DNA from 4 places in the Mesorhizobium sp. M0088 genome. Region 4 is predicted to be linked to each of the others. Evidence: riboswitches for the same ligand, from Rfam matches in the RefSeq annotation. Region 4 holds a riboswitch; each other region holds the start of a gene.
What was found. A riboswitch is a leader RNA that binds a small molecule or an ion and turns the genes downstream of it on or off. The one in region 4 is predicted to bind cobalamin.
Positions count from the first base shown of each region.

Region 1: another riboswitch for cobalamin. It lies ahead of bluB (5,6-dimethylbenzimidazole synthase); the one in region 4 lies ahead of NKJ67_RS32610 (DUF1636 family protein).
Region 2: another riboswitch for cobalamin. It lies ahead of NKJ67_RS24280 (ABC transporter ATP-binding protein); the one in region 4 lies ahead of NKJ67_RS32610 (DUF1636 family protein).
Region 3: another riboswitch for cobalamin. It lies ahead of metE (5-methyltetrahydropteroyltriglutamate--homocysteine S-methyltransferase); the one in region 4 lies ahead of NKJ67_RS32610 (DUF1636 family protein).

Region 1 is NZ_JAMYUI010000003.1:185,334-192,996, reverse strand. Features, by position in the region: gene ribB (3,4-dihydroxy-2-butanone-4-phosphate synthase) at 1-114, shown strand, start outside; gene NKJ67_RS05215 (GNAT family N-acetyltransferase) at 148-690, shown strand; gene NKJ67_RS05210 (MFS transporter) at 729-1,952, opposite strand; gene NKJ67_RS05205 (TetR/AcrR family transcriptional regulator) at 2,074-2,682, shown strand; gene NKJ67_RS05200 (hypothetical protein) at 2,970-3,953, shown strand; partial or broken gene bluB (5,6-dimethylbenzimidazole synthase) at 4,076-4,705, opposite strand; cobalamin riboswitch at 4,754-4,933, opposite strand; gene NKJ67_RS05190 (histone deacetylase family protein) at 5,055-5,981, shown strand; gene NKJ67_RS05185 (exodeoxyribonuclease VII small subunit) at 5,985-6,236, shown strand; gene NKJ67_RS05180 (DUF2277 domain-containing protein) at 6,347-6,613, shown strand; gene NKJ67_RS05175 (pirin family protein) at 6,653-7,573, shown strand.
Region 2 is NZ_JAMYUI010000021.1:117,872-125,534, forward strand. Features, by position in the region: gene NKJ67_RS24260 (metal ABC transporter permease) at 1-715, shown strand, start outside; gene NKJ67_RS24265 (metal ABC transporter permease) at 715-1,563, shown strand; gene NKJ67_RS24270 (FecCD family ABC transporter permease) at 1,588-2,574, opposite strand; gene NKJ67_RS24275 (ABC transporter substrate-binding protein) at 2,710-3,657, opposite strand; gene NKJ67_RS24280 (ABC transporter ATP-binding protein) at 3,707-4,495, opposite strand; cobalamin riboswitch at 4,658-4,864, opposite strand; gene NKJ67_RS24285 (AraC family transcriptional regulator) at 5,121-5,954, shown strand; gene NKJ67_RS24290 (DSD1 family PLP-dependent enzyme) at 5,959-7,098, opposite strand; gene NKJ67_RS24295 (D-arabinono-1,4-lactone oxidase) at 7,098-7,663, opposite strand, start outside.
Region 3 is NZ_JAMYUI010000022.1:51,229-58,891, forward strand. Features, by position in the region: gene NKJ67_RS24650 (cytochrome-c peroxidase) at 1-652, shown strand, start outside; gene metE (5-methyltetrahydropteroyltriglutamate--homocysteine S-methyltransferase) at 1,098-3,449, opposite strand; cobalamin riboswitch at 3,545-3,746, opposite strand; gene NKJ67_RS24660 (alpha,alpha-trehalose-phosphate synthase (UDP-forming)) at 4,313-6,007, opposite strand; gene NKJ67_RS24665 (adenosine kinase) at 6,883-7,663, opposite strand, start outside.
Region 4 is NZ_JAMYUI010000038.1:29,626-37,288, forward strand. Features, by position in the region: gene NKJ67_RS32580 (NADH-quinone oxidoreductase subunit E) at 1-876, opposite strand, end outside; gene NKJ67_RS32585 (NADH-quinone oxidoreductase subunit D) at 877-2,067, opposite strand; gene NKJ67_RS32590 (NADH-quinone oxidoreductase subunit C) at 2,068-2,670, opposite strand; gene NKJ67_RS32595 (NuoB/complex I 20 kDa subunit family protein) at 2,675-3,256, opposite strand; gene NKJ67_RS32600 (NADH-quinone oxidoreductase subunit A) at 3,247-3,612, opposite strand; gene NKJ67_RS32605 (winged helix-turn-helix domain-containing protein) at 3,944-5,143, shown strand; cobalamin riboswitch at 5,173-5,376, shown strand; gene NKJ67_RS32610 (DUF1636 family protein) at 5,416-5,844, shown strand; gene cobW (cobalamin biosynthesis protein CobW) at 5,847-6,899, shown strand; gene cobN (cobaltochelatase subunit CobN) at 6,918-7,663, shown strand, end outside.

The DNA of each region.
Region 1 (7,663 bases), on a different contig from region 4:
CAGATCCTCAAGGATCTCGGCATCTCCTCGATCAACCTGATCGCCTCGCGCGAACGCCACTATGTCGGCCTCGAAGGTTTTGGCATCCACATCGCCAAGACCGAGATCCTCTGAGCCTCCCGCCGATCCGGTTGCCGGAGAAGACGGATGAATGCGCCCCTGCCTTCCAGCCAGCGCAGCGAGCGGCTTTTGCTGCGCCGCCCGGCAGAGGCTGATCTGGATTTCCTGATCGATCTCTTTTCGCGCGGGGAGCTTGTTGCGCATCGACCCGACCCTGTTCCGGATACAGCCCAGCAGAGCGCCGCGCGGCTGAGGCGCGACATCGGTCATTGGGACAAGCACGGCTTTGGCCGCTGGGCGGTCGAGGCGGATGGAAAGTTGATCGGCTTCGGCGGCGTCACGGTATCGGCGGATTTCGACGGTCTGAACCTGTCCTATCATCTTCATCCGGCGGCCTGGGGACATGGCTATGCCACGGAATTGGTGATGGAAGCACTGCGCACCGCGTTCGGCCCCTTGCGTGCCGATCGGGTTGTCGGCCTCGTCCGCCCCGCCAATCCGGCCTCGCGACGGGTGCTGGAGAAATGTGGCTTCGCCTTCGAAAAAGAGGTGATGCTGCGCGGGGCGCCAACGATACTTTTGGCATTGGCGCACCCGGGAAAAGCCAATATTTCAGGCCCGGCCGCCTAGAGCGGCGCGCCCGGTCCTAAAGCCCGGACGCGCCGGAACTATTCCGCGGCAATCGCGGCTGCTTCGCATCCGTCCATCTCGCACTCAGTCGTGGCAAGGCTGCGTTGGCCGAGCAGCACCGTGGCCAGTGCGATCGTGCCTGAAGCCACCGACACCCAGAACCCGCTCTGGGCGCCGAACGCATCCACCATCGCGCCGGCCGCGAACGAGCCCAGCGCCATGCCGATGCCGATGCCGGTCATGACCCAGGTGATGCCTTCGGTCAGCATCGCTTCCGGCACATGCCGCTCGATCAGGCCGAACGCGGTGATGAAGGTCGGCGAGATCGCCACACCGCTGATGAACACGGTCAGCGCCAGCAGTGGCACGGTGTCGGCGGTGAGCGGCAACAGCGTGCCGAGCGCGACGAGGGCGACTGCGATGGCCAGCTGGCGTTGCAGCGGCGCCTTCAGGCTGAGCGCGCCGACGATGATGCCGAGTACGAACGATCCCAGCGCATAAACGCCGATGACGAGGCTGGCGGCGCCCGGTTGGCCAAGCTCCTTGGTGATCGCCACGGTGGTCACTTCCGTCGTCGCGAAGGTTGCGCCGATGAAGATCAGGGCGAGGGTGATGATCTGAACCGGCCGCAGGCGGATCGCCGAGCCGCTTGAGTTATGGTCGACCGGCCGCACCCGGGGCTCGGTCGAGCGTTGCAGGATGAAGGCCGCTGATCCGAATGCGAGAAATAATGTGCTCACCAGAACGCCGGCTTCCGGGAATAGGGCGGCACTCAGGCCGACCGATAGCGATGCCCCGGCGATATAGACCAGTTCATCGGCCACGGACTCGAAGGCGAATGCGGTGTTCATCTGCGGCCGCCCCCGGAAAATCTCCGTCCAGCGCGCGCGCACCATCGCAGGTATGCTTGGCATGGCGGCGGCCAGCAGTGCCGATACGAACAGCGTCCAAACCGGCCAGTCCTGGTTGGCCGCCGCTATCAGGACCGCGAAAGCCAGCACCGCGATGATGGTGGTGGGCACCACGATTCGTGTCTGGCCCAGGCGGTCCACCAGTCTCGATATCTGCGGCGCGACGAAGGCGTTGGCCAGCGCGTATGTCGCCGAGACGGCTCCGGCCAGCCAGTATTCGCCACGCGTCTGCGACAGCATCGCCACGATGCCGATGGGCGCCATGGCGATCGGCAGGCGCGCCATGAAGCCGGCGGCCGCAAAGCCCTTGGCTCCGGGGGCACGAAAGATTTCCGCGTAGGGATTTTGCATCGGTTGGTTCCTCGACAAAGGACGATTGGACAATTACATACGGAGCGTATGATCATTAAATAGACCATACGTCGCGTATGTCAATTGGCATACGTTGCGTATGTGAATAGGGCCAGAAGCCATGCACAGACCCCGCAAGGAGATGATCGCCGAGACGCGCGCCAAGCTGATCGCGGCGGCCCGTCATGCCTTCGGCACAACAGGCTATGCGGAAGCCTCGATGGATGATTTCACCGCTTCGGCCGGGCTGACGCGCGGCGCGCTCTATCATCATTTCGGCGACAAGAAGGGGCTGCTGCAGGCGGTCATAGCCCAGATTGACGGCGAGATGGCGGCGCGCATCAATGAGGTCGCGTCGAGAGCGCCGACCCGCTGGCAACATTTCGTCGACGAGTGCTCGACCTATATCGAGATGGCGCTGGAGCCGGAAATCCAGCGCATCATGTTCCGGGATGGCCCGGCCGTGCTGGGGGATCCAGCGCAATGGCCGAATTGCAGTGCGTGCATCGCTTCAATGACCGACCATCTGACCGCGCTGCAGGACGAGGGGGTCGTTGTCTCCAGCCTCGACCCCGAGACGGCCTCGCGATTGATCAACGGAGCGAGCAGCCAGGCAGCGCAACGGATCGCCAATTCGAGCGACCCCGAAGCGACGTCGAAGAAGGTGGTGACGGCGTTCAAGCAACTGCTCGAAGGCCTGCTCAAGAAGCCGGACCCGCAGTCGAATTGAAGTTCCCACCGGAGCTTTCGTGCCGGCAGCTGTTCCCGATAGGAATTTTTTCTTGACTCGGTGACCTCAGCTAAGGTACATATTCGTCCATGGTGCTGATTTGCGCCAGTGACCCGCCGCACAGGCGGGTTTTTCGTTTGATGCTCCGTCAGCCTACGCGCCGGCGAAGGCTCCGAAGAAACCCGTTAGCCCGAATTCGTTGCCTTTTGGCGTCAGGGCCGGCAATTGACAATCGCAGGGTTGAGTCCATCCTCTTCCACCATCTCTGAGGCGGAGATTCGGGGCACATGTGGGATTTTGAGATCGGCCGGTCGGTGTCCATCATGATGCGGACCTGGCCGTTCATCGTCTTTCGCATGATCGTCTATTTCGGCATCACGCTGGCCTACATTATGGCGACGGGCACCGGCGCCTCGGTCGGCTATGGCGTCGGCCATATCTCCACTGATCCCGACGGGCCCATGTCCTTTGCCCTGTGGGGCGGCGTGGTCGGGTTTGGCCTCGTCTCGATCGCTGTGTATTGGATCCGCGAATACATCCTCTATGTCGTCAAGGCCGGCCACATCGCCGTCATGGTTCATCTGATCGACGGCCGCGACATTCCCGGCGGTCAGGACCAGATCGCCTATGCCAGGGATATCGTGACCCAGCGTTTCGCCGAGGCCAACATCCTTTTCGTCGTCGACCAACTCGTCAAGGGCGCCATCCGCGCCATCACCGGCCTGCTCGGCGGCATCGCCGCCTTCCTGCCGATACCGGGCCTGAGCGGCCTGGTCTCCTTCATCAACACGGTGATCCGCCTGTCGCTGACCTATGTCGACGAGATCATCCTCGGCTACAACATCCGCATCAATTCAGCCTCGCCCTTCGAGACGGCGCGCCAGGGCGTCGTGCTCTATGCCCAGAACGGCAAGGTCATGGTCAAGAACGCCGTCTGGCTGGCGGTCATCATGTGGGGCGTGTCGTTCATCATCTTTCTGATGATGCTGGCGCCTGCCGGCGCGATTCTGTTCCTGATGCCTGGCCAGCTCGCCGGCTGGGCTTTTGTGCTCGCCATCGTCTTCGCCTGGGCATTCAAGGCGGCATTCATTGAACCCTTCGCCATCGCCTGCCTGATGCAGGTCTATTTCAAGACCATCGCGGGCCAGGTGCCGGATCCGGCCTGGGACGCCCGGCTGGCCGAGGCGTCGTCGAAGTTCAGGGAGCTCAAGGACAAGGCGCTCGCCTCCTTCGGCGGTTCGCGCTGGGCTACGGCCGGCGCCACACCCTGATCGGCCGGGCGGGTGATGTCTGGTGAGGCAGAAACGGTGTTGAGGCGCGCCACGGTGGATTTGAGCTGTGTCTCGCCTTGCCCGGAAAAGGTCTCGCTCATGATCAGCTCCGGCAGCGGCAGCCGCCGTCCCCAGCCATGCGTTTCAAGGTCCGGTTTGGGAGCGAACTCGGAAACACGGCCGACGCAGAGATAGGCGATCGGCGTTACGTGGTCCGGAATGGCCAACAGCCGCTTTAGCGCCTGCGCTTCGATGATGCTGACCCAGCCTACACCGACGCCCTCGGCACGCGCGGCCAGCCAGAAATTCTGCACCGCGCAGACGGTGCTGTAGAGATCCATCTCCGGATTGTGCCAGCGTCCCAGCGGCGAACCCTTCGAGCGCTGCCTATCGCAGGTGATGCAGATGTTGAGCGCGCTTTCGCAGATGCCTTCCAGCTTGAGCTTGCGGTACAGTGCCTGTTTTTCCGCCTCGATCGCCGGCAGTTCCTGTTCGCGCGCGGCCAGGAACAGGTCGCGCACCTCCGCCCGTCGCTCGATGTCACGAATGACAATGAAATTCCATGGCTGCATGAAGCCGACCGATGGCGCGTGATGGGCAGCAAGCAGCAGCCGCGCCAGCACGTCGTCATCGATCGCGGTGGGCAGGAAATGGCTGCGCACGTCGCGCCGTGTGAACATGGCGCGATAGACCGCATCGCGCGCACTCTGGTCAAATCCGTCGCCAACAGCAGCGGTCAGGTGTTCCGGCATCGCTTGTCCCCTTGCGATTGCAATTGATATCATCCGCCTGGCCATGCGGATGACGATGCCTGCCAGGCCGGTCTTCTGGCTCGGGATCAACCCGCGTCCGGTGCCTTCCCGTCATCGACAGTGGCATTTACCGGCGCGGTCCCCCTCACAGCGTTGGGCACGCCACGGAATTCAACCGTGTTCCCGATTCTCCCGCTTGCGGCGGGCACCAGGCAGTACCAAAAACCTTACGCCGAAGTGCTGAGGACGCCAATGCTTGCAGCGACGCGAATGGACGCAGTCGCGATTTTCCCCAGTCATCGGCCGCCCGTGCATGGCCTTTGTCGATCCGGGTCACTAGATTAGGACGATGACCACCCGTCTCTACACCCATCCGATCTTCCTCGAGCATCTCACGCCGCCCGGACATCCCGAGCGGCCCGACCGCTTGCGTGCCATCGAGCGCGTGCTCGATGAGGAAGCCTTTGCCGGGCTCGATCGTATCCAGGCGCCGGAAGGCGACGAGGCCACCATCCTCTACGCGCATCCCGCCGATTTCGTCGCCCGCGTGCGCGCCGCCATTCCCGACGAGGGGATTGCCCGCATCGATGCCGACACCACTGCCAGTCCGAAGAGCTGGCAAGCGGCGATCACCGCGATCGGCGCCGCTAACGCCGCCGTCGATGACGTCTTTTCGGGCCGCGCCGACAACGTCTTCGTCGCCGCCCGGCCGCCCGGCCATCATGCCGAAAAGACCACGGCCATGGGCTTCTGCCTGTTCAACACGGCGGCGATCGCGGCGCGTTATGCGCAGAAGAAACACGGTGTCGAACGCGTTGCCATCGTCGACTGGGACGTGCATCACGGCAATGGCACGCAGGACATTTTCTGGGACGATCCGTCGGTGCTCTATTGCTCGACACACCAGATGCCGCTTTATCCCGGCACCGGAGCGAAGAACGAAACGGGCGCCGGCAACATCGTCAACGCGCCGCTGGCGCCGCAGACTGGCAGCGAGGTGTTTCGCGATGCCTTCCTGTCGCGCGTCCTGCCCGCGCTCGACAATTTCGCGCCCGACCTGATTATCATTTCGGCGGGGTTCGACGCGCACCACCGCGATCCGCTGGCCGAGATCAATCTGACCGAGGATGATTTCGATTGGGCGACCGGCCAGCTGATGCAGCGCGCGGCACGCCACAGCGGCAACCGGCTCGTCAGCCTGCTCGAGGGCGGCTACGATCTGCAGGGATTGGCATTTTCGGTCGCCGCCCATGTCGGGCGACTGATGAAAGGATGAATGATGGCCGATGAGACCAACGAAGACGTCAAGGCGATGAGCTTCGAGCAGGCACTCGATGCGCTGGAGAAGATCGTCGATGATCTGGAGCGTGGCGACGTGCCGCTCGACCAGTCGATCAAGATCTATGAACGTGGCGAGGCGCTGAAGGCGCATTGCGACCGGCTGCTGAAGGCCGCCGAGGACAAGGTCGAGAAGATCAGGCTGTCGCGCGACGGCAAGCCGGTCGGAACGGAGCCGCTCGACGCGGATTGAGGCCCGGTCCGAACATAGGCTCGCCTCACCGGTTTTTGGACATGATCATGATCGAGGATATAACTCGTCCCGATTGAAACAGCTCAAGGACAAGAGGAGATACGGAAGCGATGTGCAGAAACATCAAGACCCTGTTCAATTTTGATCCGCCGGCAACCCCTGACGAGGTGCGCGACGCGGCTCTTCAGTTCGTCCGCAAGCTGAGCGGAACGACGCGGCCCTCGAAGCAGAACCAGCACGCCTTCGACCATGCCGTCGAAGCCATCGCGGCCTCGGCGCGCGAACTGCTCGATTCCCTGGAAACCCATCAGCATCCGCGTAATCGCGAAGAGGTGGCGGCCAAGCTGCGGGCAAAGGCGGCGATCCGCTTTGCCTGACGCGGCCAGGCGGCCTTCGACGGCCGACAAGGAGAGTCCATGAGCTTCTTCCCCGGGAAAGACCCTGAGGCAGGCGACGCCTTTGCCAGCGACCAGATCGAATTGATGGTCATTCCGAACGCCAAGGACATCGGCGGTTTTCAGGTGCGCCGTGCCCTGCCGACGGCAAAAAGGCGGCTGGTCGGGCCGTTCATCTTCTTCGACCGCATGGGTCCTGCCATCCTGCGGGCCGGCCAGGCGCTCGACGTCCGTCCGCATCCGCATATCGGCCTGTCGACGGTCACCTATCTGTTCGACGGCAAGATCCGGCATCGCGATTCACTCGGCACCGAAATGGTCATTCAGCCCGGCGACGTGAATTTGATGACCGCCGGCCGCGGCATCGTCCATTCGGAGCGTACGCCGGAGGAACTGCGTGGCGCGCCGATGTCGGTATCCGGCCTGCAGACATGGCTGGCGCTGCCGGACGACAAGGAAGAGGTGGCTCCTGTGTTCGAGAACACAGGAGCGCTCAGGCTTCCCGAGATCGATGCCGAAGGCGTCAACGGGCGCCTCATCATCGGCGATTTCCAGGGGTTGCGGTCGCCGGTCAGGGCCGACTCGGAGACGCTCTACGCCGACCTGCGCCTGGCGCCCGGCGCCAGCGTGAAAATCCCTGCCGACGCGGAAGAGCGCGCCATTTACACGCTGGAAGGCGAGGTCTCGATTTCGGGCGATGTGTTCCCAGCCGAACGGCTGCTGGTGTTCCGTCCCGGTGACGAGATCGTCGTGTCGTCGCTGACCGGCGCGCATTTCATGCTGTTCGGCGGCGCCTCTCTTGGTTCGAAGCGTTATATCTGGTGGAATTTCGTCTCCTCATCGAAGGAGCGCATCGAACAGGCCAAGCAAGAATGGAAGACGGGCCGCTTCGACATCGTTCCAGGAGACGAGGAAGAATTCATCCCGCTGCCGGAAAGCTGATGCCTGTCGCCCGAAAGTGGCAGAACGAAATGCATAGACAAAAGACTAGGGCCTGATCCGCGTCACTGACACGCATTTACTTTCGCCGGC
Region 2 (7,663 bases), on a different contig from region 4:
CTCGGTGGTGCCGGGCGTTGCGGCCGCCTACATGCTGGCCCTTCCCTATGCCGCCGGCGCATTCGCCTCCGGCCTCATCGCCGCACTCGGCATCACCTTGGTGCGGCGCGTGACGCAACTTCGCGAGGACGCCGTGATCGGCCTTGTCTTTACAACGCTGTTCGCTGGCGGGCTGCTGATTGCGTCGATCAGTCCGACCTCCGTAAACATCCAGTCCATCGTACTCGGCAACATCCTCGCAATCTCCGACGAGGATGTAACCCAGGTCATCCTCATCGCAGCGGTTTCGCTGGCTGTATTGGGGCTTCGATGGAAGGATATGATGCTGGTGTTCTTCGATGAGAACCATGCGCGCGGCGTCGGCCTGAATCCGTGGCGGTTGCGGGTCCTGTTCTTCGTGCTGCTCAGCGCCTGCATCGTCGCCGCGCTCCAGACCGTCGGCGCGATCCTCGTGATCGCGATGGTGGTAACGCCTGGTGCCACCGCCTATCTGCTTACCGATCGGTTCGGCGTCATGATCCTGCTCGCGATGGCGATCGGCGCGGCGACGAGCGCGGTCGGCGCCTATCTCAGCTTCTTTCTCGATGGCGCGACTGGCGGACTGATCGTGGTGCTGCAGACCGTGGTCTTTCTGACTGCCTTCGTCTTCGCACCCAAACATGGCCGTCTCGCCGCGCGCCGGGCGGCACGTGCCGCATCCCAGGTCGCGTCATGATGACACTCTGGTCCTGGATCGCCGAACCGCTCAGCCATGAGTTCATGCGTCGCGGCCTCACCGTCGCCATTCTGGTCGGCGCCATCTGCGCGGTGTTGTCCTGCTATCTCGTCCTGAAGGGCTGGTCGCTGATGGGCGACGCCGTTTCGCATGCCGTGCTTCCGGGTATTGTGCTCGCCTATATCGCCGGGATCCCGCTTGCCTTCGGCGCATTCGTGGCAGGACTTGGCTGCGCGCTGGCGACGGGCTACCTCAAGCAGCACAGCCGGATCAAGGAAGACGCAGTCATGGGCATCGTCTTCTCAGGCATGTTCGCGTTTGGCCTGGTGCTGTTCGTCAAGGTCGAGACCGACCAGCATCTCAATCATATCCTGTTCGGCAACATGCTCGGCGTCCAGTGGCGCGACGTGATCGAGGCGGCGGTCATCGTCGTGCCGGCGATCCTCATCGTTCTGGCAAAACGCAAGGATCTGCTGCTTTATTGTTTCGATCCGGCCCATGCGCGCGCGATCGGCCTGCCCGTCAACCTGCTGCATTTCGGGCTCTTGACGCTGCTCGCGTTGACGATCGTGGCCTCGCTGAAGGCTGTCGGGATCATCCTTGTCATCGCCATGCTGATCGCGCCGGGAGCGATCGGTTTTCTTTTGACGAAGAGCTTTGAGCGGATGCTCGCCATTGCTGCCGCGGCCGCCATCGGGTCGAGCGTCGTGGGAACGATCCTCAGCTATCACATCGACGCAGCCACGGGCCCGACGATCGTCGTGGTTCAGGCCGGCGTTTTTTTGCTTGCCCTGTTCCAGTCGAAGCGCCCAAAGCAACAGGTGCAACTGGGCATTTCGGGAGAGTAATCGCGGCCCTGACCGAGACCACGCTTAAAGCCGGTTGCGGATCAGCATGGTGACGACGAAGAACGCGCCGACCGAGCTGGTGATGATGCCGATCGGCAGTTCCTGCGGCGGCAGCAGCGTTCGGGCCAGAAGGTCGCTGGCCAGCAACAGCACCGCGCCGAACACGGCGCAGCTGGCAACCAGGCGCAGGTGCAAGGGGCCCGCCAGCGGCCGCGACAGATGCGGGATCATCAGCCCGACGAAGCCGATGACGCCGGCGACCGAGACCAGGATCGCCGTCGAGAAGGCGGCGACGAGAAAGGTCATCCTTCGCATCCGCGCCACCGGCACGCCCAGGCTTTCGGCGGCGTTTTCGCCGGCCAGGAAAGCATCGAGCCGGCGGTGGTTCCACAGCGCGTAAGCCAGGATAGTGCCCGCACCCAAGGCGCCGAGCCAGATATTGTCCCAGCGCGCCAGGCCGAGCCCACCCATGGTCCAGAACAGCACGGAGTGCGCGGCGCGCTGGTCGCCGGCAAAGACAAGATAATTGGTCAAGGCGGTGAACATGAAGGACACGGCAAGGCCGGCAAGGATCAGCCGCTCCGGGCCTTGCCCCCTCACCCGCGCAACCAGCAGCAGGACGACACCGGCAGCCAATATGCCGCCGGTGAAGGCCGCGACCGGCAATGTCCAGATGCCGAAACTGTCTCCGAAGACGGTGATGACGGAAACCGCACCCGCGGCGGCGCCCGACGACAGGCCGAACAGGAACGGGTCGGCAAGGTCGTTGCGGGTCACCGTCTGCAGCAGCGCACCGACGACGCCGAGACCGGCCCCGACGCAGATGGCCAGGACCGTGCGCGGCAGCCGCAGATCGACGACGATCTTGCCGACCGGCCCGGACACGTCGTGCCCACTGAAGCCGATTGCGCGGCCAAGTGCTGCAACAACGTCGGTCAGCGGGATCAGCGTCGAGCCATAGGCGATCGACAGCAATGCGAGAGCAGCGATCGCCGCCGCTCCCACCAGCATGGCCAGTGCGAATGCCGGATGGCGCAAACCTGGAAATGCGTCGTGTCTGTCAGGACGCGTGCGACGCACTACCAGGATCTTTTGCTCATGCATGTCGCTGCCCCAAAACCGCTGCGCACTTTTGGGCGACAGGCATCAAAACGCTTCCGGATGCATGGCCTTGGCGATTTTGTCGATCGCTTCGATATTGGCGGGTCCGGGTGTCAGTTCGGCATAGCGCAGGGCGACGAAGCGCTCGTTCTTGACCGCGTCCGTCTCTTTCATGGCCGGATGGACCTTCAGGAAATCGAGCAGCTTCTTGTAGCCGCCGCCACCCTGGTAATCGAGCAGGATGAGGAATTGCGGATTGCGCGACGCCACCGTTTCCCAGTCCGTGTTGCCCCAGCTGGTGTCCATGTCGGCCATGATGTTGTCGCCGCCGGCGGCTGATATCATGGCGCTGGGGATGGCGAACTTGCCTGCGGTGAAGGGCTTGTCCTCGCCGGAATCATAGAGAAACACTCGCGTTGCCTTGCCGTTGCCGACCTTGGCGGTGATGTCGGCGAGCCGCGTCTTCCAGCCGGCAACAAGCTTCTCCGCCTCGGCCTCCTTGCCGAAGATCTTGCCCAGCTTTTCGACGTCGCCATAGAGCAGGTCCATCGAGGCGGCTGGACGGCTCTTGTCGAGATGGACGCAGCTTTCCGTCAGCACCAGCGTCTTGATGCCGTGCGGGGCAAGCGTATCGGGTGTCACCTCGCCGCCCGGCTTCATGCCATAATACCAGCCGGCGAAGAAGAAATCCGGCTCGACCGCGACGAGGTTTTCGAGCGTCGGATATTTCGGCGCCAGTTCCGGGATCGAACCCTGCTCGGCCTTGAATTCGGGACCCACCTTGTACCATCCGGTGATGCCGGTCAGGCCGACGATCGACGGCTGCAGTTTCAGCGCGAAAGCCATCTCGGCCATGTTGAGATCCTGGATGACGGCGCGCTTCGGCGGCGCATCGAAGGTCAGCGGCTTGCCGCAGCTGTCGACCGTGACCGGGAAGGCCAGGGCTGTCGAGGCCAGCAGCGAGAAGACAAGCGAAAAGGCCAGGCGTTTCACGGGTTTGCTCCTTGTGGATGGGATTGGGTCGACTATGAAATGGCTTCAATCACGTCGGCGGCGCGGCACGGTTCGGCACATCGAACACCGTCAGTTCGCGGTCTTCGGTCGGATGGCGCAGACGCAGCACATCGATGCCGAAAATCTCGCGGATCAGCTTTTGGGTCAGCGCTTCGCGCGGTGCGGCGAGCGCTTGCAGACGGGCATGGTTCATCACCGCCACCCTGGTGGCGAACGGTGCCACCAGCGCCAGATCGTGCAGCACCGCGATCACCGTCATCTCGAAGCCTGCCACGAGGTCGAGCAGTTCGCCGCGGGCACGCGGGTCGAGATGGTTGGTCGGCTCGTCGAGGAACAGGATTTTTGGCTGCTGGGCGATGGCGCGCGCAAGTTGGGCGCGCTGGCGCTCGCCGCCCGACAGCGAGCCGATGGTGCGGCCAAATAGCGGCAGCAGGCCGGTCCGGCGCAGTGCATCGACGACGATCTCGCGCTCCTCGCTCCTGCGCCGCAGCCCGGCGTGCGGAACCCGGCCAAGCTCGACATAGTCGATCACCGCCAGCCGCGGATCGGGCTGGTCGGTCTGGCCGACCACGGCAATGTGCAGCGCCCGTTCGGCGGCTGAAATCCTGTCCAGGCGGCGCCCGCCGAGCTTCACCTCGCCGGAGCTCGGACGCAGCATGCCCGACAGCATGCGCAGCAGCGTCGTCTTGCCGGCGCCGTTGGGACCGATGATGGCAAGGCGATCGCCGGCGGCCACCGAGAAGCTGACCGCATGGACCAGATCCCGCCCATTCGCCGTCACGCAGAGGTCACGGGCTTCGAGAAGCGCTACGGTCATCGGCTGCTGCCCGCCGGCTTGTCGGGACGGCAAAGCGTATATACGACGATGCGATGGATGGAGCCGTCCAACTTTCCGTCACTTTCCAAAACTGGCGACGGAAGGAAGCTGGCGAACCGGCCGACAAGACCGGAGTTCGCGTTTCCTCCCGGCACACCCCGTCCGGTCAACTCAGTGATGGCAGGTCTCCTGGCTCACGGGTCGTTGCGCCATCCAGCCTTCCCAGCCTTGCCGGCCAGTGGCATTCACGGATTTTGCTCGCCGCTTACAGTTGCGGGGGCAGCCACGGTCTGGACCTGCGCAGGCCTCACCGTGTTCCCTTTTCACCCCTCGCCTTTCGACTCGGGGACCATCACCGCTTCAGCGTAGGTTTCCCCCAATCGCTTCGCAATGGATTTCTCGGACGGAGTGGTGGGCCAGCTAAGGGAAACAGGCATTTCATGCTCTCGATATGTAATAATATAACATACCTAAGAGATGACGCCGGTCGCTGTCAAGCGAAAGCTCATGGGGGCGGTTGGCCGGATGGCGACCGGCGTCGGGACAGATTGCACGGGATGCGCAATTTCGATCAAACTGGCCGTGCCAGGAAACGGCAGGATGATCTGGCCAATGCGAGGAGAAAATGGACCCGACCGAGAAAGCGCTGTGGTTCGTCGAAAGCCATCTGCCGGAGGCGATCTCGCTTGATGATGTCGCGCAAAGCAGCGGCGTGTCGCGTTTTCATGTGACGCGCGCCTTCGGCGCCGCCACCGGCCGGTCGGTGATGGGCTACATGCGCTCACGCCGGCTGACCGAGGCGGCGCGCAAGCTGGCGGGCGGGGCGCCCGACATCCTCGCCGTCGCGCTCGACGCCGGCTACAACTCGCATGAGGCGTTCACCCGTGCCTTCCGCGATCAGTTCGGCACCACGCCGGAACTGGTGCGCGCGCAGGGCACACTCGACAAGCTCGACCTCGTGGAGCCGATCCTGATGGACCAGTCCCTCCTCACCAATCTCGAACCGCCGCGTTTCGAGACCAGCCGGCCGTTCCTGATGGCCGGCCTCGGCGAACGCTACAGCTGCGAAACCAGCGCCGCCATCCCGATGCAGTGGCAGCGCTTCGGCCCCTATATCGGCAACATTCCGGGCGAGACCGGCGACGTCGCCTATGGCGTCTGCGTCAACGGCGACGATGCCGGCAATTTCGACTACATCGCCGGCGTCGAAGTGTCTGACTTCTCCGACCTGCCCAGGGACTTCTACCGGGTGCGGGTGCCGGCGCAGAAATATGCGGTCTTTGCCCACCGCGAACACATCTCGACCATCCGCCGGACGGTCAACACGATCTGGAACAAATGGCTGCCGGCCTCCGGGCATGAGATCGCGGACGCGCCGGAATTCGAACGCTACGGCCCCGAATTCGACCCGCGCAGCGGCAAGGGCGGGCTGGAGATCTGGATACCGGTGAAGGCGTAGTCGGTCAGGCCATCGGCAACGCCGGCCAGCGATCGGCGATCCGGCCGCCGGAAAACACCGCGATCGACCCGAACTGCTGCAGCACGGCTTCGCTCTGCGTCGGCCTTAGAAACGCGTAGTCCCCGGGCTTTGCGGTCGCGTCGGCGGGCAAGCCCATGAATTGCTGGTTGGAGGACAGGCCGAGCAGCCCGTTCGCCTTCATGCCTTCTGGGAAGACCGGCTCGGCCATCCACTTGCCGCCATAGAGGTAGCAACCCTTGCGCGGGAACCGGCCGAGCGCCTGCAGCAGGCGAGTGACGGCCGGCGGGCCGGGCAGCATCGGCTCGACCATTTTCAGGATCGGCGTGGCGATGAAGGCCGCCGGCTGGAAGCCGTCGAGGCCTGGCGTATCGAAGTCGCTGGGCAGCACAAAGGCCGAGCCCATCGAGACCTCATTGGCCGCGCCGCCATGATGAAGCAGCGCGGTCTTGCTGCCGCCGATGTTCAGGATGCGGCGCTGGTCGGCGCCGAGACAGGCGACGAACGCCGAGGCCTGCGCCGACGCCTTTGCCAATGCCTTTGCCGGTCCGCCGAAAAGGCCAGGAATGAGCGGCGCATGCGCCTCGTAGGCCATGACGCCTTCGCAATGCAGCCGGGCCGGCAACGCGCTCAACGCCTCCGACAAGGCGTCAGGATTGGCGAACCCGCCGCGATGCAGCCCGACATCGATCTCGAAAGCGATGCGCAGGCCGATGCCGAGTTCGTCTGCCAGCGCGCCATATTCCGCCAGTCTTTCCTCGCTGTCGATCAGCCAGCAGACGCGCGACCAGTCGGTATCGGCTTTCACCAGCGCCGCCCTTGCCGCGCCGATCGGCATCGGCTTGCCGTAGAGCAGATCGGCATCCGGGAACGCCTTCAGCACCGCCTCGCTGATCGGCGGGTGGAAGGTCATGAAGCGCTCACTGCCAAGCGCCTTGGCGATATACGCAAGCAGCGGCAGGCAGGCGAGCGATTTGTCGACCAGCCGCACGGCCAGGCCGGGATCCACTCTCCCCTTCACCAGGGCAATGTTGCTGTCCAGCCGGTCGCGATCGAGCAGCAGGCAGGGCTGGAAGATGCCGGCTTCCTTCAGCGCATCCGAGAGGGTGGAAAAATAGGTGCTCATCATTCGATGCCGAACAAGCCGGCCATGTAGGGGGAGACGAAGCGGTTTTGCGGATCGATGTCGCGGCGCACCGCCATGGCATCGTCCCAGCGCGGGTAGAGCTTTTTCATATCCGCCGCTTTCAGGCTGTGCATCTTGCCCCAATGCGGCCTGCCGCCATATCTGCGGAAGATCGGCTCTGCCGCCCGCATGAACGGCAGAGGATCGTTCGCTGCATCATGGTGGATGGCGATGGAGCAGGTCAGCCTGTTGTAGAATGGCGAAAGCCAGAACTGGTCCGGCGCGACCGAGCGCACCTCCATCGGGAAATAGACCTCGGGAAAGCGCTTCTCGGTCAGCTCGATGATCTCGGCCAGCGCCTTCGGCCCCTCCTCGAACGGCAAATGATATTCCATCTCGTTGAACTTGGTCTGCCGGTCGCTGGCATAGACGTTGAGCCAGTCCTGCACGTAGTCCTCGGCGGGAAATCTGGCGGCCGCCGAACGGATCAGGCGGCCACGCAGCGATGGCAGCCAGGCAAGTGAGGTGCGCAGCCGACGCAGCGTCCTCAAACCCGCCTCGTCCT
Region 3 (7,663 bases), on a different contig from region 4:
TGGCATCGAAATGGCCAATACACCGGACCAAGTCATCGCCACGCTCAAGTCCATGCCGCAATATGTCGAGTGGTTCGATGCAGCTTTTCCGGCTGAAGCCGATCGGGTCACCTTCGACAACTTCGCCAAGGCGATCGAAGCCTTCGAGGCGACATTGGTCACACCGGCCCCGTTCGACAGCTTCCTGAATGGTGATGAGCTTGCCATGACTTCCGAACAGAAACAGGGCCTGGCGCTTTTCATGGACAAAGGCTGCTCGTCCTGCCATGCCGGCATCAACGTTGGTGGGCAAGCCTATTTCCCCTTTGGCCTCGTGGAACAGCCCAGCGCCGAGGTCCTGCCGGACAAAGACAAGGGCCGATTCGCGGTCACCAATGCAGCCGATGACTACTATGTTTTCCGCGTGGCGCCGCTGCGCAACGTTGCACTCACCGCGCCATACTTTCATTCGGGCAAGGTTTGGGATCTGAAACAGGCCGTCGCTATTATGGGGACCACCCAGCTTGGCGTAGTACTGGCGGACGAAGAAGTTGATCTGCTTGTTGCCTTCCTCAACTCGCTGACCGGAGAGGCACCCGAGGTCACCTATCCCATCTTACCCTCCGAAACGGCGACAACGCCCCGGCCTGTAACGCAGATCTTAGGAAAATAAGGGCCAACTGGCTGCGGACGTCGCAATCGAAAATGATTGCGGCTTTTACTTGGGCCACACGAATTGCCACGTCCATCTCCGAATTGGCGGGACACGCTAGCAATACCCGAAACCTGCAACCTCGCCCGTAGTCTGCGCAAATCAACTGGGGAAGCGGACAGACGCGCAGCATCATATATTGTCGCCGCCTGAGCGAACATGCCAAGCAGTCTACTTTGAGAAACGACGTGTGTACGATTTGTTCGAGGCGCGGGGCCTGTATGTTCCCAAGGACCAATACTATAGCGTGGTGTCACATTTATATTTCTGCGGGATGAGGACACGTGCCGAAGGAAAATTGCACATTTTCGCCGTGTGGCTTATTTTCAAGAGTGTGATCGGGTTGGCATATTCCCGGCCGACATCCGCCGGCCGGCAACTCCCCACACGGTGAGGAAGAGAAGCCTCACGCCTGCACTTTCTGCCGGAGCGCGCGCGCTGCAGCGACCATGTTCATGAGGGCAGGGCGGACCTCCTCCCATTTGCGTGTTTTGAGGCCACAGTCCGGGTTTATCCACAGTTGTCCGTCGGACAGTCGCTCGCGGGCAAGCATGACTAAGTCCGAAATCTCGCCGACTTCCGGGACGCGTGGTGAGTGAATATCATAAACGCCGGGACCGATTTCGTTCGGATATTTGGAGCTCGTGAAGGCGTCCAACAGCTCCATCTTCGAGCGCGACGTCTCAATCGAAATGACATCCGCATCCATTTCAGCGATCGCGGGAATGATCTCGTTGAACTCCGAATAGCACATGTGGGTATGAATTTGAGTCGCGTCCTTTACACCCGTTGAAGCGATCCGGAAGCATTCGACAGCCCAGTCGAGATAGACTTTCCAGTCAGATTGGCGCAGTGGCAATCCTTCGCGAAACGCGGCCTCATCGATCTGGACCATCCTTGCGCCGGACCTTTCGAGATCCGTCACTTCGTCGCGGATGGCGAGCGCGATCTGGCGGCAGGCTTCGGAGCGGGGTACGTCGTCGCGAACAAAAGACCAGTTGAGAATGGTGACTGGGCCTGTGAGCATTCCCTTCACGGGCTTTTCCGTAAGCGACTGGGCGAATTGCCACCAGCGCACTGTCATCGGATTGCGCCTCGATACGTCGCCGAAAATGATGGGGGGACGCACGTAGCGCGACCCATAGCTTTGTACCCAGGCATGCTGGGTGAGCGCGAAGCCGGACAACTGCTCGCCGAAATGCTGTACCATGTCGTTTCGCTCGAACTCACCGTGCACCAGCACGTCCAGCCCGATCTCTTCCTGCCAGCGAATTGCAGCCTCGATCTCCTTCTTCAGGAACGTCTCATAGTCGACATAGCTCAGCTGGCCCTTCGCATGAGCGGCCCGCGCCTTGCGTACCTGCGGCGTCTGCGGGAAGGACCCGATGGTCGTCGTCGGGAACGGCGGCAGCCCGAGTGAGCCGGCTTGGACTCTGGAGCGCTCGCCAAAAGCGCTCTCTCGTCGCTTCGCGCTGTCCTCAATGCTAGCGATCCGCCCCTGAACAAGCGGGTCATGGATCCTCGTGGATGTCACGCGCGTGGCGGCAGCCTCGGCAGACGCTTTCAACGCGCCTGCCACCGCATCCCTGCCTTGGGACAGGGCCCGGGCCAGCAAGACCAGCTCGTCGGTCTTCTGGGCCGCGAAGGCGAGCCACGACCTGATGTCGGCGTCGAGTTCCGTCTCCATGCGCAGATCAATCGGCACATGCAGCATCGAGCAAGAAGGCGCGATCTCGACGCGGTCCAAGGGCCAGCCGGCGACGATCGGTTTGATGCGGTCGAGAATGGCGGGCAGGTTCGCACGCCAGACGTTGCGGCCATCGATCAAGCCAAGCGAGAGCACCAGATCCTTCGGAGCGAGCCGACCCACCGTTTCCAGCTGCTCGGGAGCGCGCACGAGATCAATATGCAGCCCGGCCAGGGGCAGAGAAACCGCGGTTTCGAGATTGTCCCCCAGCGACCCGAAATACGTAGCCAGCATGATCTTCAGCTCGGGCGCGGCTTTCGACAGCTGGCCATAGGCGAATTCGAACGCAGCTCGTTCGTTCGGGTTCAGATCGAGGACAAGCGCTGGCTCATCGATCTGCACCCAGTCGGCTCCCGACAGCTTCAGCTTCTGCAGGACTTGCTCGTAAACGGGCAGCAGCCGCGGTAGGAGCGCGATGGGACCGAACCCCTCGGCAGGCGATTTCGCCAGCTTGAGGAAGGTGATGGGTCCAAGGATGACTGGGCGTGTGTGAATGCCGAGAGCTTTAGCCTCGAGGAAGTAATCGACCGGCTTCGATGACGAGAGGGCGAACGTCTGATCATCATCGAGTTCCGGCACAATGTAGTGGTAGTTGGTGTCAAACCACTTGGTCATTTCCATCGCGGTTACACCAGGTCCATGAGCCTCCTCCTGGTGACCAGCGTGTCCACAATCCTCCGTCTGACCCTGGTTGCCGCGCGCCATTGCGAAGTAGATGTCAAGTGGGACCTCGCCGCTATTCCAGCCGTAACGGGATGGAACGGCCCCGACCATGGCTGCGGTGTCGAGCACATGGTCGTAAAGCGAGAAGTCGTTCGACGGGATTTTCGACACGCCGCGATCGCGCTGCTCTTCCCAGCTAGCGGCACGGAGCGCCTTCGACGTCGTGAGAAGGTCGCCAGCGGACGATGTTCCGGACCAGTAGCTTTCAAGCGCGAATTTCAGTTCTCGCCGACGACCGAAGCGCGGCACGCCGAGCGTTGCTACAGGAATTTCCTGAGAGTCAGTCATGTCATACCCCGATGGTTGGGGCGCCGATGACAAGGAAGGCGCTAGCAGACCGGCACGAACGCCGGCTTGCAGCGGCCACCGAGACACCCCGCCCGTGGACGTAAATCGCCGTGGCAGGTCTCCTGGCTCGCGGGGTCATAGCCTCTACCCGTCTTCCTGAGGGTATTCGCCTCAGTGACATGAGTGGGGTTGGCTCGCCGCTAACAGTTGCGGGGGCAGCGCCGGCATTGCACCGGCTTCCCTCTTAGCTCCGCTGCGGCAGCGCCGCACGCGAGAACCACGACACGCAGACAATCACAGCAGTCCGCTCTTTTGTCAATGACGCATAACGAAATGTTTATGTCGTTATGTGATTTCGCTTTTACACTTGTCTAACATTCTGAAATATTCAGTCGCCCATTGGCGGCGCTGCTCCGCTGCCACCATTGTCCAACTAATGGATCCCTGTCGGGCTGCGACATCCCTCGCAGGTCGCCGATGAAGGATTTCGGACAAGACTTCAAGCGCGTGACAACGTCATTAGAATGCAGAAGATCGCATTGGTGGCGATGTTTAACGATGCGGCCGCAAGCCGTGCGTGCGTGGTAGAAGCGGTTTTCTCGGAGAGAGCCAAACCGTGGTCCGAGGGGAATTGGCACGCCAGTCGTCATCACGGGTGACTAGGCAATCGTGATGACTCCGCTCGGCGGCAAGAGACCACACTGACGGAGCCTGGCTCAAGGGTCTGATGCAAAGCCCGACTGTGGTCCCGATAAGCCGCTTAAGCCGCATTCAGGCGGTCAGGATAAGTATCTCTCTCTCCAAGCGCTCGGCATTGAGGGATGCGCAAATGCAGGCAAAGCTCGCGTGCTTCATATTCTGCATCATACGATCGGCAGGACCCAGTTTTTATCCAGTGCACGCGTCAGCGCGGTGTGCAATTCTGGCTCGGTCCGATACGAAGGCATTTGGGCCTCGCTGATCCAGCCCAAGCCAACATAGTGGAAGTGATCCGCAGGGACCGTAACCCGGCTGCTGTCCAGTTGCCGAACGAAGTCCGCTGACCAATGGTGGATCGTATACGCTTCAAGTTTGTCCATCATCCTCCGCCAGCGTTGGATGCGTTCTTCGCGCGGCATGCTGGCCGCTCTTGAGATCGCGGTAGCTATCTCGTCGGAGAGCCTCGGATTTACCAGCAGGGCGTCCTCGCCGAAGTCTTCGGCCGCGCCGGCAAACTTCGATAACACCAGAACGCCAGGGTCGCTCGGATCTTGTGCAGCAATGTATTCTTTCGCCACAAGATTCATGCCATCGCGCAACGGCGTCACAACGCAAACACGCGCGGCTCTGTAAAGACCCGCTATCTCAGCTTGGGTGAACGACCTGTTCTCATAGATAATCGGCATCCACTCGTCCGTGCCATGCCGGTTGTTGACTTGATTGACGAGTCTTTCGACGTCGCGCCGATATTCGCTGTACGCTTGGATGTCGCCACGTGAGGGAGTTGCGATTTGCAAGAGCGAGACACGTTGCGGCTCGACTGCCAGCAGATCGAAAGCTTTAATCCGATTGTCGATGCCCTTGGTGTAGTCGAGCCGATCGACGCCGATAACTAGCTTTGCTCCGCCAAGTTTCAACTGCGAAATGTAGGCTTTCTGCGCCTCAAGCGAATCTGCGGCACACTGTTCGAATTGCTTCGGATCGATACCTATAGGAAAATTTTGGCATTGCGTCTGGCCATGGTCCGAGAAAACGACCCCGTTCTTGCTCTCCAGCCCCAAATGAGATTGGACACAGGCGAGGAAATTGCTCACATCACGGTCGGTCTGGAAACCGAGCAGATCATACTCGAGCATACATTTCATTAGCTCGCCAGAATTGGGCACGCGCTCCATCATGTCAGACTCGGGCCATGGCGTATGCAGGAAATGGCCGATCGGCCGGTCAATGCCGAGTCTGTGCAAATCAGCGCCGAGCGGCAGGAAATGGTAGTCATGAACCCAGTAGACTGCGTTATCTCCCAATTCGGACACCGCGCGCGCCATGAAGGCATTGACGTCGCGATAACTTTTATAATCCTCTTCCGAGCCTGAGATCCGGTCCGGCAGCGAGTGGAGCGCCGGCCACAATATTGAATTTGCAAAACCTTGATGGTACCGAGAATAGTCCGCTGCCGGCCCATCGAGCCACCCGATTTGACCTTTGCCACGCTGCACGAGGGGCACCTGTTGCTTATCCCCGTCGCCCAGATGCTCGGAAAAACCTACCCAGACCGCGCCGGAACGCTCCACGACGCACTCCAGGGCCGCCGAAAGCCCGCCTGTCTTGGGCTGATCAGAATTGACAGTCGCACCGCGGTTGGAAATTGCGATAAGACTCCTATGTGGCTGCTGGGCCGCCGTGTTGAAGCGCTGGTCTGCGGCTGAGACAACAGGACGGGACGGGCCAACTTCGGCTTGTTGTTCTCGCTCCTGTGGCAAGTCTCTCAGGGGTTGTTCAAAAGCGATTAGTTCGTGAACAGCCCCAGTTTGCCATGTGAGGTTCCGGCGCGGCGAGTTGGCGTTGTTCAATGCGTCCATTTCATGCCTCCGTTGAATATTCCCCATGATGGAGCAACTGGCATTCCCAGATTGGCACACCCCCTGCTGACGAGAATCTGACGAGCGTCAGAGCAAATGGCGACCGATTGTCGCGTTTCGGCTTCGGCGCCCTCAAGAACCGGCTTATCGCGAAAATAGCTGTCGACCCGATCGAGCGGACCGTGCTTGCGGTAATTGTTGGATTGTTCGGATAAGAGATACACCCAGTAGATGCCAGCACCTGTTGAAATGAACTGAAACTATGTCGCTGCCGCCAAGGCTGCCGGGCCCTGTGATGCGATCCTGCGTCTGCCGAAGAGTTTTGACACGGAGATCGGAGAGGGCGGGATAGTCCCTTTCCGCTCGTCAGGGCCCGTTTTTGAATCCCTTCCTCGTTGCCCTCGACGATCCCAAAATCGTGGAACCCAGACCGCGATGTGAATACCAGCCAGGCGAGCACTTCCTGACATCCGCGAATGCCGGGCTCCACATCCGGCGCCTCGTCGAGATTGACGAAGATGAAGCCCTGCTGGCAATTCCGCTGGTCCCATACCAATGGCGAACCAGTCAGCCCGCATTCGGCATCGTGGGACGTCGCAAGTCAAGTGCTCCGACGGACGCCGCGAGTTCTCCGTTACCTCAGGAACCTTACTGGCCTTCCCCAAGCTGAGCTTCTGGAGAATGCCGGTGGCGATCTCGATGACGGTGAATGCCGTCAAGGCAAGCCCGCCTTGCACCGCTCTTCCAGCGAGCTTCACGGCAGCAGAATCGGTCAGTTCTCCGAAGCGAATGGCTGTCGCTATCAGCGAGCTTTGACACAGTTCCGCCACTGCGATGATCGCGTCAGTAGGGCGGCTGGTTAGTTGCCCGCGCATCTACAGCAACCCAGCCCGTTCCGCCTCGCGGCGCAAATTCTGCCTTGGCCTTGGGCCGATCTGCTGGATCACCAGGCCGGCCGCCAGCGAGCCAAGGTCGCCGCAGGTCTTGAGGTCGCGGCCCTGCGTGTAGCCATGCAGGAAACCGGCGGCATAGAGATCGCCCGCGCCCGTCGTGTCGACCAGCTCCTTGATGGCGGTCGCATGGATGACCACGGTCTCGTCGCCGCGCACGATAACCGAGCCTTTTTCCGAGCGTGTGACGGCGGCGATCTTGCAGTCCTTGCGGATCTGCGCCACCGCTTCGTCGAAGGACGAGGTCTGGTAGAGCGACTTGATCTCGTCGCTGTTGGCAAAGACGATGTCGACCGTGCCCGAGCGCATCAGATCGAGGAACTCGTCGCGGTAGCGGTCAACGCAAAACGAATCCGACAGTGTCATCGAGACTTCGCGCCCGGCCTCGTCCGCGAGCTTCGCCGTCTGCCGGATCGCCTCCTTGGCGCGCGGCGGGTCCCACAGATAGCCCTCGAAATAGGTGACCTTGGCGCCAGACGCCTTGTCGGCCTCGACATCCTCCGGCCCAAGCTCGACGCAGGCGCCGAGATAGGTGTTCATCGAGCGCTCGCCGTCCGGGGTGACGAAGATCATCGAGCGCGCCGTCGGCGGCTCGCCCTCGAGCGGCCTGGTGTCGAAGGCAACGCCCTGCGCATGGATGTCGTGCGCATAGATTTCGCCCAGCGCATCGTTGGACACCTTGCCGAAGAAGGCGGCGCGGCCGCCG
Region 4 (7,663 bases):
CGCCTTGTTGGCGTTGGCGGCCGAATGCAGCGGCGCGGCAACGCTCGCCGCCTTTTCAACCGCCGGCGCGACCTTGGTTTTTGAAGGCGTCTTCAATGCCGGGCTGGTTTCAGGGGCGTCGGTCTTCGGCTTGCTGGTGTTGGACGGTGCGACAGGGGCCGCGGCCGGCCCCGGCACAGGCGCCGCGATGATCGCGTCGGGCGCCGCCCTGGCGGCCTTGGCGGCCTCCCTGGCCTCCCTTTCGCGGGTCGACTTGAGGATCGCCTTTTCGCTCTTCAGCGTGGTGAGGCCGGAGGCCGGCTCGGAGCCGGTGCGGCCGTTCTGCGGCCCCGGTTCCACCGAAGCACCCTTGCCGGCGTCATAGAGATCGATGATTTCAGCCAGGCGTTCCGGCGTCAGATCCTCGAACGTGTCCTTGAAGATCATGACCATCGGCGCGTTGACGCAGGCGCCAAGGCATTCGACCTCTTCCCAGGACAAGGTGCCCTTGTCGTTGGCGTGGAACTGGTCGTGATGGATTTTGGAGCGGCACACATCCATCAGCGCTTCCGAACCGCGCAGCATGCAGGGCGTGGTGCCGCAGACCTGGATATGCGCACGCGTGCCGACCGGATTCAACTGGTACTGCGTGTAGAAGGTCGCGACTTCGAGCCCGCGGATACGCGGCATGCCGAGCATGTCGGAAATCGTCTCGATGGCCGCCTTCGTCACCCAGCCTTCCTGCTCCTGCGCTATCATCAGCAAGGGAATGATGGCCGACTGCTCACGGCCCTTCGGGTACTTCTTGATCCATTGCTTCGCCGCAGCCGCGTTCGCCCGGTTGAAGGCGAAGGATGCTGGCTGGACGCTGGCTTCTGCGAGACGGCGGACTGACATTTAGCGATCGACCTCACCAAACACGATGTCGAGGGAGCCGAGAACGGCGGTGACGTCGGCCAGCATGTGGCCGCGGCAGAGGAAATCCATCGCCTGCAGATGCGCGAAACCCGGCGCGCGCAGCTTGCAGCGGTAGGGCTTGTTGGAGCCGTCGGAAACCAGATAGACGCCGAATTCGCCCTTCGGCGCCTCGACCGCGGCGTAAACCTCGCCGGCCGGCACGCGATAACCCTCGGTGTAGAGCTTGAAGTGATGGATCAGCGCTTCCATCGAGCGCTTCATCGCCTGGCGCTTGGGCGGCACCACCTTGCCGTCGAGGTTCGACACCGGCCCGGTGCTTTCCTTGCCGAGCAGGAGATCGACGCACTGGCGCATGATCTTCGCAGACTGGCGCATTTCTTCCATGCGCACGAGGTACCGGTCGAAGCAGTCGCCGTTCTTGCCGATCGGAATGTCGAAATCCATTTCCGAATAGCATTCATAGGGTTGCGACTTGCGCAGGTCCCAGGGAGCACCCGAACCGCGCACCATCACGCCCGAAAAACCCCAGGCCCAGGCATCGGCCAGCGAGACGATGCCGATGTCGACATTGCGCTGCTTGAAGATGCGGTTGCCGGTCAGCAGCTGATCGAGGTCGTCGATCGACTTCAGGAACGGGTCGATCCACTTGCCGATGTCCTCGACCAATTTCTGCGGCAGATCCTGATGGACGCCACCGGGGCGAAAGTAAGCGGCATGCATGCGCGAACCCGAGGCGCGCTCATAGAACACCATCAGCTTTTCGCGCTCGACGAAGCCCCACAGCGGCGGCGTCAGCGCGCCGACGTCCATCGCCTGCGTCGTCACATTGAGGATGTGCGACATGATGCGGCCGATTTCGCAGTAGAGAACGCGGATCAGCTGGCCGCGCTTCGGCACTTCGATGCCGAGCAGGCGCTCGGCGGCAAGCGCGAAGGCGTGCTCCTGGTTCATCGGCGCGCAATAGTCGAGCCGGTCGAGATAGGGAATCGCCTGCAGGTAGGTTTTGGCCTCGATCAGCTTTTCGGTGCCGCGATGCAAGAGCCCGATATGCGGATCGACGCGATCGACGACTTCGCCGTCCAGCTCCAGCACAAGGCGCAAAACGCCGTGCGCCGCAGGGTGTTGCGGGCCGAAATTGATGTTGAAGTTGCGGACCGAAGTTTCAGCCATTTACTGCTTTGCCTTCTCGTCACCCGGCAGCACGTAATCCGTACCTTCCCACGGGGACAAAAAATCGAAATTGCGGAATTCCTGCTTGAGCTCGACCGGCTCATAGATAACGCGCTTGGCCTCGTCGTCGTAGCGCACCTCGACGAAGCCGGTCAGCGGGAAATCCTTGCGCAGCGGATGGCCTTCGAAACCATAGTCGGTCAACAGGCGGCGCAAATCGGGATGGCCCGAAAACAGCACGCCGTAGAGATCGTAGGTCTCGCGCTCGAACCAGTCGGCACCGGGAAAGACGCCGGTGATCGATGGCACCATGGTTTCCTCGTCGGCCTGCACCTTGATGCGGATGCGCACATTCTGCTTCGGCGACAACAGATGATAGACGACGTCGAAGCGCTTGGCCCGCGACGGATAGTCGGCGCCGCAGACGTCGATGATCGAGATGAACTGGCAGCGCGCATCGTCGCGCAGGAAGGTCATGACCTCGACCAGATCGCGCGGCTCGACGCGGATGGTGAGTTCGCCATAGGCGATATCAGCCTCGTTCACGCGGCCGATCAGCTTCTCGCCGAGATAGTTCGACAGTTCGCTCAGGGATGCGGTCATGGATTTACCGTTCGATCGTGCCGGTGCGGCGGATCTTCTTCTGCAAGAGAAGAATGCCGTAGAGCAGCGCTTCGGCGCTCGGCGGGCAGCCGGGCACATAGATATCGACGGGCACGATGCGGTCGCAGCCGCGCACCACCGAATAGGAGTAGTGGTAGTAGCCGCCGCCATTGGCGCAGGAGCCCATCGATATGACGTAGCGCGGTTCCGGCATCTGGTCGTAGACCTTGCGCAGCGCCGGCGCCATCTTGTTGGTCAGCGTGCCGGCGACGATCATGATGTCGGACTGGCGCGGGGACGCGCGCGGCGCGACGCCGAACCGCTCCGAATCATAGCGCGGCATCGAGGTGTGGATCATCTCGACCGCGCAGCAAGCGAGGCCGAACGTCATGAACATCAGCGACCCGCTGCGCGCCCAGGTGATGAGCGCCTCGGTCGAAGTGACCAAAAAGCCCTTGTCGGCCAACTCGTTGTTGATCTCGAGGAAGAAGGGATCGTCCTCCCCCACCGGCCTGCCGGTGTTGGGATCGATAATACCCTTGGGCTTCGGCGCGACGAGGGTGCCTGAACTGTCGTTCAATCCCATTCCAGCGCTCCTTTTTTCCATTCATAGGCAAAGCCGATGGTCAGCACCGCCAAAAACACCATCATCGACCAGAAACCGAGCATGCCGATCTTCGAAAACGACACCGCCCACGGAAACAGGAAGGCCACTTCCAGGTCGAAGATGATGAACAGGATCGACACCAGGTAGAAACGGATGTCGAACTTCATGCGGGCGTCGTCGAACGAGTTGAAACCGCACTCATAGGCGGAAAGCTTTTCGGGATCGGGATTGCGGTAGGCCACCAGGAAGGGCGCGGCCAGCAGCGCCAGGCCGACAACCAGCGCCACGCCTATGAACAGGACGATGGGCAGGTATGAGCTCAAGAGTGCGTTCATGCTCGGCTTTCCGTTGGCGCCAATCCAGTTTGATTACAGCACCGGACCCTAATGCGGAAGCGTGACAGTTTAACCGCTGAACCGTTTTAAGGGCCTATGCTGCAACGCGGCGAGGGTTAGCGCAGCACTTCCAGCGAAGCAAGTCAAACCTTGTTCAAAACACCGACCTGGACGGCATATCGCGGCAAACTGGTCCGATCCGCTCCTGTTTGATTTCCTTCGCTTTTTACTCCACTTTTCTCTCCTGACATGGATGCCGCCAAAACCCTGCTAGCATGGGTTGGAATCAGCCATTCGACCCTCGGTCAAAACACTTCAAAGTGATGCCTGCATGAAGGAAAAGATTTCGCTCCCCACGGCCCGTCGCATCGCGCTTGCCGCCCAGGGGTTTCTCGATCCCCGCCCGACCGGCACGCCCGACCGCCGGCATTTTGCCCGCACCCTCTCCCGCACCGGCCTGCTGCAGATCGATTCCGTCAGCGCGGTGGTGCGCGCTCATTATATGCCGCTCTATTCGCGCCTTGGTCCCTACCCGTTCTCGCTGCTCGACAACGCGGCCGTGACGCGTAAGCGCACGGTTTTCGAATACTGGGCGCACGAGGCGTCCTTCCTGCCGGTCGAGACCTACCCGCTGATGCGCTGGCGCATGCAGCGCGCCGAGCGCGGCGACGAAATGTATCTGGGCCTCGCCAAATGGGGCCGCGAACATGCCGCCTATATCGAGGAGATCTACCGCCAGGTCGCCGAGCGCGGCCCGATCGCCGCTTCCGCGCTCGAAGGCCAGAAAGGCTCGGGCGGCTGGTGGGGCTGGAGCCACGCCAAGCATGCCTTCGAATGGCTGTTCTGGGCCGGACGCATCACCACGGCGCACCGTCGCGGTTTCGAGCGCTTCTATGATCTGCCCGAGCGCGTGCTGCCGCAGGCGGTCCTCGATCTGCCGGTGCCGACGCCTGAGGACGCGCACCGCGAATTGCTGCGCATTTCCGCCCGCGCCCACGGCGTGGCGACTTCAGGCGATTTGCGCGATTATTTCCGCCTGTCGCCGGCCGATATGAAAGGCCGGTTGGAGGAACTGGTTGAAACCGGCGAATTGCTGCCGATGCGCGTCGAAGGCTGGGACAAGCCGGCCTATCTTCACCGGGATGCCCGCCTGCCGCGCAAAGTCGAGGCCCGCGCCCTGCTGGCGCCGTTCGATCCTGTCGTCTTCGAACGCTCGCGCACAGAGCGGCTGTTCGACTTCCACTACCGCATCGAGATCTACACGCCGGCCGACAAGCGGCAATACGGCTACTATGTCCTGCCGTTCCTGCTCGGCGACAGGATCGTGGCACGCGTCGACCTCAAGGCAGATCGTCCGGCCAGCGTGCTGCGGGTCCATGCGGCCTACGCCGAGCCCAAGGCGCCACCTGAAACCGCTGCAGAACTGTTCGAGGAATTGAAGCAGATGCAGGGCTGGCTTGGCCTTGAGCGCATGGAAGTGACCCCGGCCGGCGATTTGGGTCCGGCGCTGGCCGACATCGCCATGTCGTAAGCTCGCGTTGACACCGCCGCCCGCAAAAGCCTAAATCCGGTTCAGATGGTCTCTTGCCCGCAACGGCAAGAGCTAAGAGGGAATGCGGTGCGGGGCAAAATCCCAAATCCGCGGCTGTCCCCGCAACTGTAAGCGAAGAGCCAAGGCCGAAAGCCACTGGGAGTTCCCGGGAAGGCGGCTACCCAAGGCGATGACCCGCGAGCCAGGAGACCTGCCGTCTGCGACTATAGAATCCGATCGCCCGGCGGGTTTCCGGGCAAGGAGCCCGATCTTTGGACCACGACAGCAGTTTTTCGGCTGGCACAGCGGATATTTCGTCCGGCCATGATGATGCCTTGGCCGGCGTCACCATCATCGTCTGCGCCTCCTGCCGCGATGAGACCGGCTCCGACGCCCATCCTCGCGCCGGCGAATTGCTGGCGGAGGATACGCGCCGCGCCGCATCCGGCGACGACATCCGCATCCGCAGCGTCGAATGCCTTGGCAATTGCAAGCGGCGCCTCAGCGCCGCCATCCTGCGCGACGGCTGCTGGAGCTATGTCTTTGGCGACCTGACCGAGACCAGCGGCGCCGACCTCGTCACGGGCGCCAAGCTTTTCGCCACCTCGACCGACGGTCTCATTCCCTGGCGTGGCCGTCCCGATAGCCTGAAGCGTGGCCTCGTTGCCCGCATCCCTCCCCTCGACATGCTGAAGGACTGACCATGACTGCCCCAGATTCGTCTGCGAACCTCTCCCGCGTTCCCTGCACCGTCGTCACCGGCTTCCTCGGCGCCGGCAAGACGACGCTGGTCCGCCATCTCCTGGAAAACGCCGGCGGCAAGCGCATTGCCATCATCGTCAACGAGTTTGGCGACATCGGCATCGACGGCGAGATCCTGAAGGGCTGCGGCATCGACACCTGCCCGGAGGAAAACATCGTCGAACTGGCCAATGGCTGCATCTGCTGCACCGTCGCCGATGATTTCGTCCCGGCGCTTGACAAGATCCTGTCGCTGACGCCGAGGGTCGACCACATCCTGATCGAGACTTCGGGCCTGGCGCTGCCCAAGCCGCTGGTCCAGGCCTTCCAGTGGCCGAGCGTGAAAAGCCGGGTGACTGTCGATGGCGTCATTGCCGTGGTCGACGGCCCGGCCTTGGCCGAAGGCCGCGTCGCCAACGACATGGATGCCCTGCAGGCGCAGCGCGCCGGGGACGAGACGCTCGACCACGACGACCCGGTGGAAGAACTGTTCGAGGACCAGATCGCCTGCGCCGACCTGATCATCCTGTCGAAGAGCGACCTGATGGACGCCGCCGGCACCGCCCGCGCCAATACCATCATTGGCGAACACTCCGCCCGCGCGGTGAAGATCGTGCCGACATCGCATGGCAAGGTCGATCCCTCGGTGCTGCTCGGGCTCGGTCTCGCCGTCGAGGACGACATCCAGAACCGCAAGTCCCATCATGACGGCGCGTTCGACCACGAGCATGACGACTTCGACACCTTCATCGTCGACATTGCCTCGATCGCCAATCCGGACGAGCTGGCAAAGCGCGTCGCCACCGTCGCAGAAGAAGAGAACGTGCTGCGCGTAAAAGGCTTCGTCGAAGTCGGCGGCAAGCCGATGCGGCTCTTGCTGCAGGCCGTCGGGCCGCGCGTCAATCATTACTATGACCGCGCCTGGACTGCGCAGGACGACCGCCGCTCGCGTCTCGTCGTCATCGGCCTGAAAGGGCTGAACCGCCCGGCGATCGAGCGTATACTCGCCGGCTGATTTCGGACACGGGTCGCGATGCACATCCTCACCACGACATCCGCCTCGCTCGACGACCTCGCCGAGCCGGTCGATCTGCGGCAGACGCCGGCGGATATCGTGGCGCTGTCCTTCACCGACAGCGACCTCGCCGGACTGGCGGCAGCCTGGAAGGCCGATGCCGGCCGCCTGCCCTCGATGCGGCTGGCCGCACTTCGTGACCTGCGCCATCCCATGTCCGTCGACCTCTGGATCGACAGCGTCGCCCGCCACGCCAAGATCATCCTCGTGCGCATCCTCGGCGGCTACGACTGGTGGCGCTACGGCTGCGACCAGCTCGCCTCGACCGCCCGCGAACGCGGCATAAAACTGGCGCTGCTGCCCGGCGAATGCCGCGACGAGGATTTGCGCCTGATCGAAGCCTCCACGCTGCCGCGCGAAGAGTTGGACGGCCTGCTCGACTATTTCCGCGAGGGCGGCCCGGCGAATATGAGCGCGCTGGTGCGGAGATTGGCGCGGCTGGCGGGGTCGGATGCGTCTTTCGTCGAACCGGTCGCCGTGCCCAAAGCTGGCTACTACGAACCCGGACGTGGCGTCGTCCCCCTCCCCCTCGAGGGGAGGGTCCGGCCGCAGGCCGGGGGTGGGGTCCTCTCCGAAGCGCGCCGACTCAAAGAAACGCCGCGTCCGGTCGTACCGACCCCACCCGGCCCTGCGGGCCACCCTCCCCTCGAGGGGGAGGGAAAGGTCGTGCCTATCCTGTTCTACCGCTCGATGCTGCTGGCCGC